4 regions of the Vibrio sp. CCUG 15886 genome follow, and region 1 is predicted to be linked to each of the others. Evidence: predicted binding sites of a transcription regulator. Region 1 holds the regulator's gene; each other region holds the start of a gene.
What was found. The regulator PurR, encoded in region 1, represses purine synthesis genes. The targets are predictions, from matches to a motif close to TNANGNAAACGTTTNCNTNA.
Positions count from the first base shown of each region.

Region 2: the regulator PurR is predicted to act here: its motif matches at 2,377-2,396, upstream of glpX (class II fructose-bisphosphatase).
Region 3: the regulator PurR is predicted to act here: its motif matches at 1,856-1,875, upstream of PQQ36_RS15125 (NupC/NupG family nucleoside CNT transporter).
Region 4: the regulator PurR is predicted to act here: its motif matches at 2,675-2,694, upstream of PQQ36_RS16820 (uracil-xanthine permease family protein).

Region 1 covers NZ_JAQQBT010000003.1:32,945-37,138, forward strand. Annotated here, with positions in the region: gene PQQ36_RS08735 (TVP38/TMEM64 family protein) at 1-610, opposite strand, end outside; gene PQQ36_RS08740 (TfoX/Sxy family DNA transformation protein) at 735-1,328, opposite strand; cyclic di-GMP riboswitch class I at 1,444-1,532, opposite strand; gene purR (HTH-type transcriptional repressor PurR) at 1,729-2,733, opposite strand; gene torD (molecular chaperone TorD) at 3,044-3,691, opposite strand; gene torR (two-component system response regulator TorR) at 3,927-4,194, shown strand, end outside.
Region 2 covers NZ_JAQQBT010000018.1:4,847-9,040, reverse strand. Annotated here, with positions in the region: gene hslU (HslU--HslV peptidase ATPase subunit) at 1-86, shown strand, start outside; gene PQQ36_RS19545 (1,4-dihydroxy-2-naphthoate polyprenyltransferase) at 252-1,169, shown strand; gene rraA (ribonuclease E activity regulator RraA) at 1,245-1,766, shown strand; gene zapB (cell division protein ZapB) at 1,988-2,230, shown strand; gene glpX (class II fructose-bisphosphatase) at 2,461-3,468, shown strand; gene PQQ36_RS19525 (helix-turn-helix transcriptional regulator) at 3,541-4,167, opposite strand.
Region 3 covers NZ_JAQQBT010000008.1:69,861-74,054, reverse strand. Annotated here, with positions in the region: gene PQQ36_RS15135 (lytic murein transglycosylase) at 1-801, shown strand, start outside; gene PQQ36_RS15130 (LysR family transcriptional regulator) at 847-1,791, shown strand; gene PQQ36_RS15125 (NupC/NupG family nucleoside CNT transporter) at 2,016-3,215, shown strand; gene PQQ36_RS15120 (DUF5666 domain-containing protein) at 3,405-4,194, opposite strand, start outside.
Region 4 covers NZ_JAQQBT010000011.1:32,835-37,028, reverse strand. Annotated here, with positions in the region: gene envZ (two-component system sensor histidine kinase EnvZ) at 1-1,025, shown strand, start outside; gene PQQ36_RS16820 (uracil-xanthine permease family protein) at 1,102-2,508, opposite strand; gene recG (ATP-dependent DNA helicase RecG) at 2,763-4,194, opposite strand, start outside.

The DNA.
Region 1 (4,194 bases):
ACGCAAATGAGGCTAATACTGTTGGTGAAAGTATCCCCGACAACGAGTTGATGTCGGCCAATTGTGTCCCCGCATTTAGGTAAACAGCCGTGCCAGGTAGCATGCCGATCTGGCTAGTAAGATAGTAACGACCAATGGAAATTGGTGTTAAACCCATCAGCAAGTTAATAAGGAAAAATGGGAAGACTGGGATCAGGCGTAACGAAAATAGATAAAAGGCGCCATCCTTTTCAACGCCTTGGTTGATCGCGCTAAGTTTGTCTCCAAAACGTGCCTGCACCCAATCTTTTAGTAGGTAGCGACTACTCAAAAATGCGATGGTTGCTCCAATGGTGCTGGCAAATGAGACAAGCAGTAGGCTATACCAAAAACCAAACAGAGCAGCGCCCAATAGTGTGACGACGGTTGCTCCTGGTACTGAAAAGGCGGTAAGACCAACGTAAATGACAAAATAGCTTATTGAAGCAAACAGAAAGTTTTCTTCAATAAAACTGTTCAGGGCAAGTTGTTGTGCTTTAGCGTTGTCGAGTGTGAGGTATTGACTAAAATTAACCGCCAATAAAATAATGGTCGCGATAAGCAAGATTCCGAATACGAGTTTTTTGTTCATTCAATTTTTCTCCAGATAGCTTGGTTATCAGACCTGATTGAGACAGAAAATCTTTCAAACGATATAAAAAAACCACATCATTTTGATGTGGTTTTAATCTATAAGAAATAATAAACGTGCTTGTCTACAAAGACAATTTATTCACTAATTCGTCTCGACGTTGCTGAGGAATCACACTCCAGTGCGTACCATTGATGGCTCCCTCTAACGCCCAAAGCAGCTCTAAGCTCACGGCACCACTGTGGGTGTTTTTAATCGCTTCGTATGCACGAACCGCGCCTTGAGACTCCAACTGCTCGACTGTTTCTATTCCCGCCTTTTTAAGCATTCGTTCGGTGGCTAAACGCAGGTTAGGCAGGTCTTTTAATCGTTCAGGTTTTGCTGTTGCTTGCTGTTGTTTATCGTTATTAGCACTGGCCAATGCACGTTTGGCTACGTTGAGTAGTGCATTTTGGTCTTGCCATAGCGCGTCTGAAATCGCGTAGTACTTAGTGACAACAGGGAAACCACGCTTAGTATAAACGTATGGTTTGAGTCCTTGCTTTTCAAAAAGTAATGTTGATTTTTGATCTGCGCGAATATGAAGCTGGTCTTTCACCACAAGTGCGAACATGGTCTCATCTGCAAAAAGGCCGAATCCGCCAAACATTGAGCGAGATTTTATCGCACCAAGTTGCTCAAAAAGCTTCATTGAATCTTTGAGTATCGGTTTATCCATGATGTGTTATCTCGGTGTAATTACTATTACGCCACCAAATCAGGTCCGAGAGATTAGCAAACCAATGCAAATACAATGTCATTAATGGGTAAACTTGTTGTTATGCATTTTTGCCATCGGTAACCCCGCTACCTACCAAAAAACGTCTGGTTTAGGCCGGAGGCTTTGCGTCCCACTTTTTCAAATGGTTTGCCCTGTGCGTGACTCTAGAAGGATACGATTTCTATTGAAGTAACATCACATTTTCAAATAAAAAATGTGACATTGGTTCAGATAATAGTTGCAGTTAAGTGAATGAATGCTCGATTTTAAGAACTTAACAGAATTTGACTTAACAAATCACTTACTAAGAATGAAAAAAAAGCATCCAGATTTGGATGCTTTAGAATATTAGTCTTAACTAATTGATTTTTTTGACGGTATCACGAACCACTAACTCGGGATGCATTTCAAACACGCGTTTGTCATGCTCTTTGTCCTTAATGCGTTCGAGAAGGATCTCAAATGCATTTTTACCAACACGGCGTTTTGGCTGGTGGATGGTTGTTAGCGGTGGTGAGAAGTATTCCGCCAACTCAATATTATCGTAGCCGATAACAGAGATGTCTTCAGGAATGCGAAGGCCTAACTGCTGAAGGCGGCTCATCAAACCCAGTGCCATGGTGTCGTTGAAGCAGAAGACCGCAGTTGGGCGATCTTGCCATGACGCGATCTTGTCAGCAGCCATCACAGCCGTGTCACATTCAAAGTTTCCTTCAAGGATCCACTCGTTGTTAACGGTAATATTGGCTTCCTTCATCGCACGTTTAAAGCCTTGGATGCGCTCTTGGCACGCGGCTTTTTCAAAGTGGCCACTCAAACACGCGATTTTTGTATGGCCGTTATCAATCAGGTACTTAGTGGCCAAGTAGCCACCTTCTTCTGAGTTATCGATAATTTTATCGGCTTGTGAGCTGATTGGACCCCAGTCCATAATCACTTTAGGAATATCTGCATGCTTATCAAGCATTTCTCGGAGCTCTTCGGTGAGGTCAGAACACATCACCAAAATGCCATCTACGCGCTTTTCCGCAAGCATACGAATGTAGTCACGTTGCTTCTCGTAGATACCGCCCGTATTACAAAGAATTAGCGTATAGCCTTGGCGGTAACAGTAGCTTTCTACGCCATCAATTACTTCAGAAAAGAACAAATTGGTCGACTGTGTGACCAGCATACCAATAGTACGAGTGGTGTTGCACTTTAGGCTACGCGCTACTGCGCTCGGTGCGTAGTTGAGCTCGTCAACCGCTTTCATGACTTTTTCTTGAGTGGCTTCTGCAACAAAACGCGTTTTGTTGATTACGTGCGACACTGTGGTCGTGGATACTCCAGCGAGACGCGCGACATCTTTAATTGTGGCCATAGGTATTGTCCTGTCTAAGGTTGCATTTTGAATCTACGATTCTTTGTTGCAACACAGTTTGCTACCTTTCTCCGAATTCGCTTTGTAAGGAAGACACACTAGAAAAGCAGCAGCTTAGCTTTAAATAAACACAAAAACCGCTGTATTTCAGCGGTTTGCATTAAAATCATATTTTATCGATTGCGGTCTCAATTTTAGACCGAGACGGCAAGAGTGGCAACCTACTCAAACGGCGAATAGTGTATCCGCGTTCACACTTTAGTGGTTAAAGTGTAACCGAGTGTTTGCTCTATTGATAAGGGCGTAATTATTATCCAACTAAATAGTCGCTGTCCAGCATACAAAACGCAACAAGTAGTTTTATTGCACTGTTATAGAAACCAAACTCATCATATTCTGCTGCTCGTTGAGAGAAGCTAGGTAACCAAGAGAGCAACATTTCTTGAATAAATGCGTTTTGCTCAATGAAGGCTTCTTCCATGTGGCGATCTTGTTCAAGCTCATTTGAGCGAATGATAAGGTTGCCAAGAAAGTCGAGCATGATAGCTAAGTGATCGGCCGGTTCATTCAGTTGTTGATTGACCTGCACACCATGTTTTTTCAGCCAAGTGTCCATTTTTTGTGCTGGTTCGCCATTGAGTAGGCCATCTTTTGTTAGATAAATAGATGCGTATGGAAGTGCGCCGTGTTTTGCGGTTTTCAAAAATAGGTCACAAAAATCTGCCGCTAATTCCAATTGCGCATCTTGACGGTCAACAAGACGATTGAGTGCATCGACGAAGGCGTTAACGGATGGTCTCAGTGCATCGTTTTCAGCCAATCCAGTTAAAAACGCTCTAATTTCCATGCTTTGATATTTATCGAGCTCTTCCTGTGTCAGCTCTTTGGCAAATAAGCTCGAAAGCCACCAATATATTTCCGCACGTTTTTCATTAAAGGCTTTTATCTCTTGCATCATTTATCGCTCCTAAATCAATCTCCTATAAGTGTAACCAAAAAAAATGAATAACAATAACGCCTATTGTTAAGAAAAATATAAATATATTTGAGCTTGTTAATGGCTTGATATTAAGCTTGTTTTGAATCAATAAAAATCAAGATACTTGCATTTCAAACGAAGTATGACTAGAAATGTTACTAGTTATGAATAGAATATCTGCCCGTGTAGACAGAAATGACATGAAGTGGTGTAAATGAGCTATCACGTATTAGTCGTAGAAGATGATGTAGTGACTCGCAGTAAACTTGCGGGTTATTTTCAAAAAGAAGGTTACACAGTAAGTGAAGCGGAAAGTGGTGCCGAGATGCGTCATATTTTGCAAAATAGCTGCGTTGATTTGGTGATGTTAGACATTAACTTACCAGGTGAAGACGGCTTGATGCTGACCCGTGAACTACGCAGCCAATCGGACATTGGCATTATTTTGGTAACCGGACGCACGGATAGCATAGATAAAATTG
Region 2 (4,194 bases), on a different contig from region 1:
CCAAGTTTGTGATTGATGCAGCGTACGTGCAGCAACGTCTCGGCGAATTTGTCGAAGATGAAGACTTAAGCCGTTTCATCCTGTAATCCTCTTGAGTAGCAAGGGCGAGAGCATTATTTCTCTCGCCCTTTTTCTTCCTCTTCTCACCTAGCATCTTTGCATTTAGCCGTATTGCGCTCCCTTAAGCTAACCTTTCTTCAGTGCGCTTTTCTTCGTATACTGACGATTCTATTTACTAGCACGAAAAATTCATGAATCAGTCATTGCGTATCTGGCTGGATGCCGCTCGTCCGAAAACACTTCCTTTAGCGCTTGTTTCCATTTTAACTGGCAGCGTATTAGCCTATTCATTCGGTCAATTTTCACCTGTGATCGCGTTACTCTCCTTTGTTACCGCAACGCTATTGCAAATCCTTTCTAACTTAGCAAACGATTATGGCGATGCCGTGAAAGGGACTGATAACGACAAACGATTAGGGCCAATGCGTGCCATGCAGTCTGGTGCGGTTTCTGCTCAAGCGATGAAACGAGCCATTATGTTTAATATCATTTTGACCATGATCTCCGGCTTGTGTCTGGTGTTTTACGCATTGAGCAGCCTGCAAAGTATTCTTGCGTTTATTGGTCTCGGCGTATTGGCCATCTTTGCCGCCATCGCTTATACCATGGGTAGCAAGCCGTACGGCTATGTTGGGCTGGGTGATCTGTCTGTGTTTATTTTCTTTGGTTTACTGGGTGTATCGGGCACTTACTTTCTCCACACTGGCCACTTAGATACCGCACTGCTGCTGCCTTCTTTGGGATGTGGATTATTGGCCGTTGCCGTGCTCAATATCAACAACATGCGTGATATTGAGAATGATGCGGCCTGTGGCAAACGCACCGTTGCCGTACGACTTGGGCAACAACGTGCGAAACAGTACCATTTCGCTTTACTCGGTGGCGCCTTAATGGCCTTTGCAAGTTACTTGTTGCTGCAACCTAGCTCCATTTGGCTCTGTCTGCCATTTTTATTCAGCCTAATAGTGCTCTTTAATCATGGTAAAGCCGTTTGGCAAACAGAGAAACCTGCACAAATTGCCCCTATGATGCCAGTCGTCGTGAAATGCTCACTCGTCACCAATATTTTGTTTGCAACTGTTGTGGTAGCTCAAACTCTTGTTAGTTAATCATTAATTGTCATTGCAATGACTTAATGCACGGATATACTCAAAAGAAATCTCGTTGACCAAAGAAGGTATGCCATGGAATACAACACTTCAGCCCTTTGCGATATCTATATGGACCAAGTGGATGTAGTCGAGCCTATGTTCAGTAACTTTGGTGGCCGCGCTTCCTTTGCCGGACAAATCACCACAGTCAAGTGTTTTGAGGACAATGCCCTCATTCGAGAAACGCTGGAACAAGATGGTGTTGGCCGTGTACTTTTGGTTGATGGTGGTGGTTCATTGCGCCGAGCATTACTTGACGGCGAACTTGCCGCGATAGCGGAAGAGAACGAATGGGAAGGCATCGTTGTCTACGGCTGTGTGCGTGAAGTGGACGAGCTGGAAGATATGAATATCGGCATTCAAGCTTTAGCCTCTATTCCAGTGGGTGCTGCCATGCAGGGTGTTGGCGAAGTGGATGTTCCCGTCAATTTTGGTGGGGTGACCTTCCTTCCAGAAGACTACCTCTATGCAGATACAACGGGCATCATTCTCTCCCAAGAGCCTCTCAGTGCCGATCTTGAAGAAGATGAAGAAGAGCCAGAGCTGCTCGATTAAAGAGAAAAAAGCGTCACTTTGACGCTTTTTTCTATTGAGCAAGCAGTCAAAACAGAGCAAAAGTCAGCGCGGCGTAAAGATGCGCTGTTTTTTTGACCGAATGATGCAAATTATTCAATATAGGGCGTGTTTCTCGGCCTTGTGCTGAGTAGAATGAGGCTAACAGACTTGAGTAGTAGCAAGGGCTACACTCGTAACCGAATCAATATAGGTAGGCCAAGATGTCTTTTGAAGTATTAGAAAAACTAGAAGCTAAAATTCAGACCGCTGTCGATACTATCGCTTTGCTACAAATGGAAGTAGACGAGCTTAAAGAAGACAAAGCTAAGTTGGAAACGGAAGCGAATGAACTACGCGCTCAACGTGAACAACTTGAGCAAAAAGCGCAGCAAACTCAACAAGAGCATGCTCAATGGCAAGAACGCATTCGCGCGCTTCTTGGCAAAATGGAAGACGTCGAGTAATTCTCCGCTTCTAGGGAAAACCCTAGACACCACATACGAGGCCCTAAGAGCGTTTATGCCTTGGGCCTCGCACCTCGCACCTCGCACCTCGCACCTCGCACCTCGCACCTCGCACCTCGCACCTCGATTTTCGCCTTTAAACTGAATTTAGCAAACGTTTTCCCTACATTTTGTGCTAGAATCGCGGCAATTTTACTCTTCCTTCGATTTAACACTTTTTTGGAGACAACATGAAACGCGATTTAGCGATGGCCTTTTCCCGCGTCACAGAAGGCGCTGCTCTAGCGGGTTATAAATGGCTAGGCCGTGGTGACAAAAACGCGGCGGATGGCGCTGCAGTAGAAGTCATGCGCACCCTGCTGAATAAAACCGACATCAGTGGCGAAATTGTTATTGGTGAAGGTGAAATCGACGATGCCCCGATGCTTTACATTGGCGAAAATGTTGGCCTAGGTGGTGATGAAGTGGATATCGCGGTCGATCCAATCGAAGGGACGCGCATGACCGCTATGGGCCAATCAAACGCTCTTGCGGTACTGGCTGCCGGTGAAAAAGGGAGCTTTTTAAAAGCACCGGATATGTACATGGAAAAACTGGTGGTTGGCCCTGGTGCAAAAGGAGTGATCGATCTCAACAAGCCACTTAAAGAAAACCTCGAGAACATCGCACAAGCGCTTGGAAAAACGCTTGATACCTTGGTGGTGATTACCCTTGCGAAGCCTCGTCATGATGAGGTGATCGCCGAGATGCAACGCATGGGTGTTCGTGTTTTCGCTGTGCCGGATGGTGATGTAGCCGCTTCGATTCTTACCTGCATGCCAGACAGTGAAGTTGACGTGATGTACTGTATTGGTGGTGCACCTGAAGGGGTTGTCTCAGCGGCCGTCATTCGCGCATTGGATGGCGACATGCATGGTCGTCTTTTACCTCGTAACGAAGTAAAAGGCGATAACGAAGAAAACCGCAAGTTTGCGGATTTCGAGCTCGAGCGCTGCGCTGAAATGGGCGTGGAAGCGAACAAAGTGCTAAAACTGGAAGACATGGCACGCAGTGATAATGTCATTTTCTCCGCAACAGGCATCACTAAAGGCGATCTACTTGAAGGCATCAGCCGTCAAGGCAATATTGCAACCACCGAAACATTGCTGATTCGTGGCCGTTGTCGAACCATTCGTCGTATCAAGTCGATTCATTATCTTGAGCGCAAAGATGACGAAGTGAAAGCGATCATTCTTTAACATACAAAGAGAACATGAAAAGAGGGCTGCCTAGTAGGCAGCCCTCTTCATTAAAAGTCTTACACAGAATATCTATCCACCATTCGCGATTATAATGCGGTAAGCACAACGCCTCTGGCCTTCAATAATGTGCTCACTGCGCTCGATGTGGCACTCATCACCAAGCAACTTTTGGAACACATTCAACTCCGACTGACACAAACTTGGGCAGCGTTGCGCCGCTTTACAGATCGGGCAATGGTTTTCCGTCAGCAGGTAGCCTTCATCCGTCTTTTCTAGCTCTGCCATGTAGCCTTCTTCTTCTCTCATCAGGGTAAGCGTTTCGAGTCGACTGATCAGATCCAAACACGTAGCTAACGCCTTTTGATAGTGCAAAAACGTTTTTTGTTCACGCTCTGCCGCCACCTTTGCTAGGCCCTCAGCACCAAACAACGCCTCTACGGCATCGATAACCTGAATCGTTAACTCGCCATGACGATCAGCAAACTGATCATGTCCCTTTTGCGTTAAAGACCAATGACGAGTTGGACGGCCAATTTTCACCTTCACATCGTGAAAATGCACCAGACCATCCTCTTCCAGACTCTGCAAATGTTGGCGGGCCCCCATGGTTGTCATACCCAAATCAGTCGCTATTTGCTTTGCGGTAACCGCCCCATCTCGTTTTATGGATTGAATGATCCTATCTATGGTCTTCATGTTTCCCTCTTGCCCTGTGCAGATATT
Region 3 (4,194 bases), on a different contig from region 1:
GCGGTAAAAGCCGATCGCAACCAACCGGAGAAAAAACAAACGCTGGATGAATATCTTCCTCGTGCGGTGCCCGATTGGAAAGTGAAACAAGCCAAAGATCTCTATGCAAAGCATTACGCTGAATTGAGCCAGATTGCGGATCGCTATGGCGTACAAGCGCGCTTTATTGTCGCGTTGTGGGGCGTTGAGAGTAACTTTGGTAAGTTCACCGGCAATTTCCCTGTGGTCGATGCTTTATCAACCATGGCCTATGAAGGGCGTCGTGAAGCCTTCTTTCGTGCCGAAACCATGGCTGCGCTGAAAATCTTAGACCAAGGGCATATTGAGTTTGAAAACTTCAAAGGCTCTTGGGCAGGCGCGATGGGCCAGTGTCAGTTTATGCCAAGCTCTTTCCTTGCCTATGCGGCAGACGGTAACGGTGATGGCAAGAAAGACATCTGGAATACCAAAGCCGATGTGTTTGCTTCAACAGCCAGTTACCTCAGCCAATCGGGTTGGGATGATAAATACACTTGGGGTCGCCAAGTACGCGTGCCGAAAGGGTTTGAACTTGAGCTAGAAGGGCGAGAAGAGGCGAAAGGCAAATACCTGCAGGAATGGAAAAAACTGGGTATTACCAGCATCAATGGACGCCCATTACCTAAGCTAAACGAAGACATTAAAGCTTGGTTAGTGATGCCCGATGATGAAAATGGCCGCGCTTATCTGGTCTACAACAACTACAATGTGTTGATGAAGTGGAATCGCTCGCATTACTTTGCACTGGCAGTGAGCCATTTGGCTGACCGCATCAAAAATTAATTCAATTCGGCTTGTGGTGTTAGCCACAAGCCAACAGCGATAAACATGTTATCTGAACGCGCAGCACAAATGGTGGTTTTTGCCGCCCTCGTCAAACATCAAAACTTCACTTCTGCAGCTAAGAGCTTAGCGGTGTCGGTTTCTCATGTCAGTAAGCAACTGGCACAACTCGAAGCATCGTTGGGGATCAAGTTGATCCAACGCACCACGCGCAGCTTTACACCAACTGAAGCAGGATTGGCCTTCTATCACCATTGCCAGCAAGTGGTGCAGGCGGTGAATAATGCGCAGCATGAAATGGAGAGCCAGCGCGATGAAATTGCCGGTTTAGTACGAATTGGCTTGTCGCAATCCTTTGGTACTTTGCATATTCTCCCTGCCATTGATGAACTGCGCCAGAAATACCCGCTACTGCAAGTGGAAATGCATCTGTTTGATTACAAAGTCGACATGCTGCAAGAAGGGTTGGATCTCTGGATCACCAATCATGAACATTTACCAGAAGGCTACATTGCTCAGCGTTTAGCGGATTGTCAGTTCGTTGTCGCGGCGTCTCCTGACTATTTGCTGCAGCATGATGCACCGAAGGAGCCCAATGATCTCGCCAATCACAACTGCCTGATTTACCGAAGCTGGGAGCGCGACTACACCAGTTGGGCGTTTCGCCGCCAAGGGGAGCACCTTAGCGTCAAGGTATCGGGTAATTATTCGGTCGATCTGGCTGAGGCGGTTCGAGACGCGGCGATCTCAGGGTGGGGGATTGGCTATCTGGCGACCTACTTGCTTGGTGATGAGTTTAGAACTGGGAAACTGATTCAACTGTTGCCAGATTGGCGCGCGAATCAGGAAATGCCATTTTATGCGGTGTATCCTAGCCGCCAGCATATGCCGAAAAAAACCTCCGCTGTCATCGATTTCATTAAACAAAAAATCGGTACGCCGTGTCATTGGGACAAACAGCTGGAGCCCTATGTCAGCTTCCCTGATTAGAGTGATTTGAGTCACAAATATTTTCTATTTCCAGAAACATATTTTCCATATGGAAACAATAAAACAAAGCAAACGTTTATCTTGTTTTTATTCAATAAGTTAAGACTTGTGGTTTTATTGCGTTTTTCTAATGAACCACCTTGTTAACATTCTCGACTTGCATCTTACGATGCTGGTAATACAATCCGCGCCTTCCTTGTTCCCCCTCTCTGGAAATAATCACTATGAACTCACTCTTGGGTGTCGTAGCCATTTTGCTTTTTGCTTGGCTGCTTTCTACCAATAGAAAAAATATCCGTCTTAAAACGGTGGGATTGGCGTTTGCATTGCAAGTGGCCTTTGCGTTGTTGGTGCTGTATGTACCTGCGGGTAAAAATGCGCTAAATGGCGTGACGGGCGCGGTTTCAAATTTGATTAACTATGGACAGGAAGGCATCGCTTTTCTGTTCGGCGGTTTGGCAACCGGCGGTTTTACTTTCGCGATTAACGTTCTTGGTATCATCATCTTCTTCTCTGCCTTGATCTCAGGCCTTTACCATATTGGATTGATGCCGAAAGTAATCAACTTGATTGGTGGCGCCCTACAAAAGTTGTTAGGGACTGGCCGTGCTGAATCGCTTTCTGCAACCGCCAACATCTTCGTTGGCATGATTGAAGCCCCGTTGGTGGTGAAACCTTACTTAAAGCACATGAGTGACTCGCAATTCTTTGCCGTCATGACCTGTGGCCTTGCTTCAGTAGCAGGCGGTACCTTAGTCGGTTACGCCTCTTTGGGTGTGGAACTGAACTACCTGATTGCTGCGGCATTTATGTCGGCACCTGCTGGTCTTTTGATGGCCAAAATCTTGATGCCTGAAACTGAAGCTCAGGCGGAAGATGTGCAGATGGAAAACGTTGAGATGCCAAAAGCGACCAACGTGGTGGAAGCGATGGCAGACGGTGCGATGTCGGGCTTGCGTATCGCGGTAGCGGTAGGGGCAACCTTACTGGCGTTTGTCAGCGTGATTGCACTGCTGAATGGCCTGTTGGGCTGGGTCGGCAGTTGGTTTGGCATCTCTCTTAGCTTTGAGTTGATTTTGGGCTACCTATTCGCGCCAGTCGCTTGGTTGTTGGGTATTCCATGGCATGAAGCCATTACCGCGGGTTCTCTGATCGGCAATAAAATTGTGGTGAACGAATTCGTAGCGTTTATTCAGCTCATGCAAGTGAAACAAGATCTGAGTGCACACTCGCAAGCGATCGTGACCTTTGCTTTGTGTGGTTTTGCTAACATCTCCACAATGGCGATGTTGATCGGTGGTTTGGGTAGCTTGGTGCCTGAAAAACGCTCGTTCATCTCGAAATACGGCTTCCGTGCAATTACCGCAGGTGTCTTGGCGAACCTGATGAGCGCATCGATTGCGGGCGTGATTTTAAGCCTGTAAGCGATAAGAAAACAGATGACAGTCGATGCTTACGCGCCTCTGGACAAAGTGAAGCATCGTACTGTCATTATTTGTTTTTATTCGCTATCGTTTTGATAAATAAGAAAAAGGCAGAGGATTTCCTCTGCCTTTTTGCGATTGAGTGATGACGACGTCAATCACTCACCTGCTGTGCAATATCAACGCGGATTAATCGATATCGCGTTCAATTTCGCGTGCAACGTATTGTTGATTCAACATGATGCCTTCGGCTTCAATGTAGGCACCTTGCAGCTCCGACTCTTGAATGTGCTCAAAGCGCGTATTGGCATCAATATAGATAATTTTCTCGCCAAGACTAACGCCGTCATCGGAACATTCCATGGTGATAGTACGTTGCTCGTTATCGTGGAGAGTCACCAGACCATCGCACTCAAACTCATGATCGTCCCAATTGCTGTCGTGATCTTGTTCGTCAAACTCCACCACACGCGCAAGCAGCTCGTTGCTTGTACTTGATTGCGCGGTGACTTCCACTTCTGCCCCTGCGACCAATAGACCTTTGTGGCCATCTTCAAAGCGAGTGTGAGCATCGACGGTAAACATGCCACGGTAGTTCAACTCGAACTGCGATTTATCGCCTGCCACCCAAGTGACAATGCCTTCGATTTCGTTGTCGTCATCAAGATCATCGTAAGATTCGATCTCAATCTCGCTGGCGGCAAACACGTTATTGGCAAATTGGCCTTCAATTTCTACCCATTGACCGTTTTCAAGTGGTTGATGCGGTTTAATAAAGGTACCATTGTCGTAATTTACTGTAATGCCAGCGCCCAATTTAAACGTACCGTTGTTGTCATCGAGGCTGTTGATGCGACCTTCGATTTCAACATGGCCAACAAGATCGGGATCATCAAACTTTACGACCGACAGAACTTTGTATCCTGCGTCGGCGGTCGGAAGAGAAGAGACCATCACCCAGTCGCCATTTTTAATCTCT
Region 4 (4,194 bases), on a different contig from region 1:
TGACCATCGATTTGATGAGTGAAGAGATGACTCACGAACTTGGTTCGCCAACGGAAGTGCGTCTGCTGTTGGGCAGCGAAAGCTACATTTTGTGGATGAAAATTGACGCGCTTCCAGGCTCACTGATCCGCATTCCGCTCTCTGAACTGCAAGAAGAAGATTTCGCTCCACTGTTTCGCAACAGTTTGATTGTGGCGCTGTTGATCATCGCTGGTGGTTGGCTGTTTATCCGTTTACAAAACCGGCCACTCATCGCGCTGGAGAAGGCGGCCAAGGAAGTCGGTCGAGGGGAAATCCCGCCACCGCTGCCAGAAAAAGGGGCTACAGAGATCCGTGCAGTGACGCGCGCGTTCAATCAAATGTCTCGCGGCATTCAAGAGTTGGAAGCTGACCGCGCGTTGTTGATGGCGGGTATTAGCCATGATTTAAGAACGCCGTTAACACGAATTCGCCTTGCGACTGAAATGATGTCACCAGAAGACAGCTATTTAGCGGAAGGGATCATCAGTGATACTGAAGAGTGTAATGAGATCATCAGCCAGTTTATGGACTACCTCAAACCAGTGAATACGCAAAGTTTCACCGAGGTCGACATCAATGGTATTTCTGGGGATGTAGCGAGCTCCGAAGGGGGTTACGAAGTGCAGATTGAGACCGCCTTCCAGCCTTCGATTCGCACCGCTTTTGGCAGCCCGATCGCAATTAAGCGTGCCGTTAGCAACTTAGTGGTCAATGCACTGCGTTACGGTAATGGATGGGTGAAAATCAGCACGGGGATGACCGCAGACAGCAAGTTGGTGTGGGTGTGTGTGGAAGATAACGGCCCAGGGATTGAAAAATCACAAGTGGCGAAGTTGTTTGAACCTTTCACCCGTGGCGATACGGCTCGTGGTAGCGAAGGAACAGGCTTAGGGCTGGCCATTGTCAAACGTATTGTCAGCCAGCATCACGGCTCGGTGGTGGTGAACAACCGCAGCGAAGGTGGGCTCAAAGTACAGTTGAGCTTTCCGACCAGCGAACGTTAGTCGTAACCTTATTTAGGAAGGGTCATTGGGTTAAAAAAGGGTTGCCACAGTCGGCAACCCTTTTTCTTTGTGTAGATTAGCGCTTTACAGTCGCGGGCTCGTGCGCCTTTTCCTCTTCTTCGTCCTGAAGCTTTTCAGGCAGAAGAAGGTTAAGCACAATCGCGGTAATGCCGCCAGCAGCAACGCCGGAAGAGAAAATGCTCTTAATGAACTCAGGCATAAACTGCAAAATCTCCGGTTTCTGCGCAATGCCTAAACCCATCGAGAATGACAGTGCCATGATGAGAATGGCACGGCGATCGAGGTCAACTCGAGAAATGATGCGCACACCTGCAGCGGCGATGGTGCCGAACATCACGATGGTTGCACCGCCTAAAACCGGTTCCGGAATCAACTGAACAAAACCAGCCACGCCAGGGAACAGCCCAAGCAGTACCAACATGCCGGCGATGAAGTAACCGACGTAGCGGCTTGCGACACCCGTTAGCAAGATCACGCCGTTGTTTTGGCTGAAAGTGGAGTTTGGGAAACTATTGAATACCGCCGCTAATGCCGAGTTCAGACCGTCGGCCAATACGCCGCCTTTAATGCGCTTCATATACACCGGGCCTTTGACTGGTTCGCCAGACACTTCCGAGGTGGCGGTAATATCACCAATGGCTTCCAGCGCGGTGATGAGGAAAATCAGAACCAGTGGAATAAACAGCGACCAGTCGAAACTCAGACCAAACTGCATTGGGATTGGCAAGGCAATCAGTGCGCTACTGCTGCTGGCTTGGCGAGTGTCTACCATGCCCATGAAATAGGCCATGACATAGCCCACCAACATGGCAATCACAATCGACGCCACGCGTACGTAAGGGTTTTTGGTGCGATTGAGTAACACAATCAGGCCCAGTACCGTCCCTGCCAGCGCCAACTTATCGAGGCTGCCAAAAGTGCCATCGCCCAGGGCCGCGTAGCCGCCGCCCATTGATACCAAGCCGACTTGAATCAGGGTTAAGCCAATTAAGGTCACGACGATGCCAGAAACCAATGGCGTAATGATGCGACGCGCGTATTCCAACACGCGCGAAAGGAGAATCTCTGCAAACGAGGCAACCAAAATGGTGCCAAAAATCGCCGCCATCATGCTCTCAACGCTGGCGCCGCCTGCCTTCAGCGCTAAACCAGCTCCGATAATCGGACCTAAGAAGTTAAAACTGGTGCCTTGTACGGACAGCAGCCCAGAACCAATCGGACCAAAAGTGCGGATTTGAATAAAGGAAGAAATGCCCGAAGCAAACAGCGACATGCTGATGATGGTGTTGGTTTGTTCGGCAGACACGCCAAGCGCTTGGCAAATAATCAAGGATGGGGTGATCACAGCGACAAACATCGCCAGCAAGTGCTGCAGTGCAGCAAACAAAGTTTGAGGCAAAGGTGGACGATCGTTGAGTTGATAGATCAGATCCGTTTTACGCGTCGGGTTCGGCGTTGTCATGGTATGTTCCTAATTGTTGTACGCAGACTTAGCGCTCGCTGAATGGGAGGCCAAGGTGAACGGATGTCATCATCTGTGATTGCTGTTATTCAGAAATCCGCTCTGGTTGGGAAGGTGAGAAAAGTCATCCTCACAATTTGTGCGGCATTATAGGGCGATTATTCTAAAAAGCAATCGTTTGCTATTTGTATTGACTAAACAGGATGATGGATTCGACAGGGAACGAAGAGAAAATGGTCAATGAAAGGCGTGGATCACGCCTTAGAATAAATATCACGCTCGCCCAACCAGCGTTCAATAATCGCGGCGGCATTTTGTGGGTAATTGTGGTGAATGTAGCGTGCGGCGCGTTGAACTTCAGGGATCAGTCGCTGATCGCGGACGAGATCGGCAATTTTGAAATCCGCCAGGCCAGTTTGTTTGGTGCCGAGCAGCTCACCTGGCCCGCGGATCTCAAGGTCGCGCTGAGCAATGACGAAACCATCGTTACTTTCGCGCAGCACCGAGAGGCGCTTTTGCGCCGTTTTGGACAGCGGAGCGTGATAGAGCAATACGCAGTGGCTTGCTACTGAGCCTCGACCGACGCGACCGCGCAACTGGTGCAATTGTGCGAGACCCAAGCGCTCGGGGTTTTCGATGATCATTAAGCTGGCGTTGGGCACATCGACACCGACTTCGATCACTGTGGTGGCCACCAAAAGATGCAATTCATTGTTTTTGAACGCTTGCATCACCGCTTGTTTTTCAGCTGGTTTCATTCGGCCGTGCACCAAACCAATGCGCACATCAGGCAATTTACGTTGCAGCTCTTCGGCGGTTTCTGCTGCCGCTTGGGCTTCCAATACTTCCGATTCATCAATCAGGGTACAGACCCAATACGCCTGCTTACCCTCATTGAGGCAGGCATGACGAATGCGCTCGACAATGTCCTCGCGTTTGGTGTCGGGAATCGCGACGGTTTGGATAGGGGTTCGTCCCGGCGGTAACTCGTCGATCACCGATGTTTCCAAATCGGCATAAGCGGTCATGGCCAATGTGCGAGGGATCGGTGTAGCAGTCATGATCAGTTGATGTGGGTAAGCGCCTTGTTTGGCGCCTTTTTCGCGCAGTTCCAAGCGTTGATGCACGCCAAAGCGGTGCTGTTCATCAATGATCACAAGAGCAAGATGGTCAAACACCACGTGTTCTTGGAACAGCGCATGTGTCCCGACCACCATTTTCGCTTCGCCACTGGCAATGCGGGCTAATTCGGCTTCTTTGGCTTTACCTTTGAGCTTGCCAGCGAGCCAGCCAACGGGAATGCCCATTTTTTCAAACCAATTGGCGAAGTTGATCGCGTGCTGCTCGGCCAGAAGTTCGGTGGGCGCCATCAGCGCCACTTGGTAGCCATGTTCGATAGCGCGTACCGCGGCCAAGGCTGCCACTAAGGTTTTACCCGAGCCGACATCCCCTTGCACCAAACGCATCATCGGATGCGCTTTTTGCAAATCTTCTTCAATCTCTTGCACCACCCGCGCTTGGGCATTGGTCGGAGAAAAAGGCAGTTGAGCTAACAGTTGTTGTTTAAGCTGGTGGACGGGGGGCAGTGGCAACGCGACATCTTGCTGACCTTTGCTGCGCACGGCGAGCATGGATAAGTTCTGAGCCAGCAACTCTTCCATAATTAAGCGGATTTGGGCTGGGTGC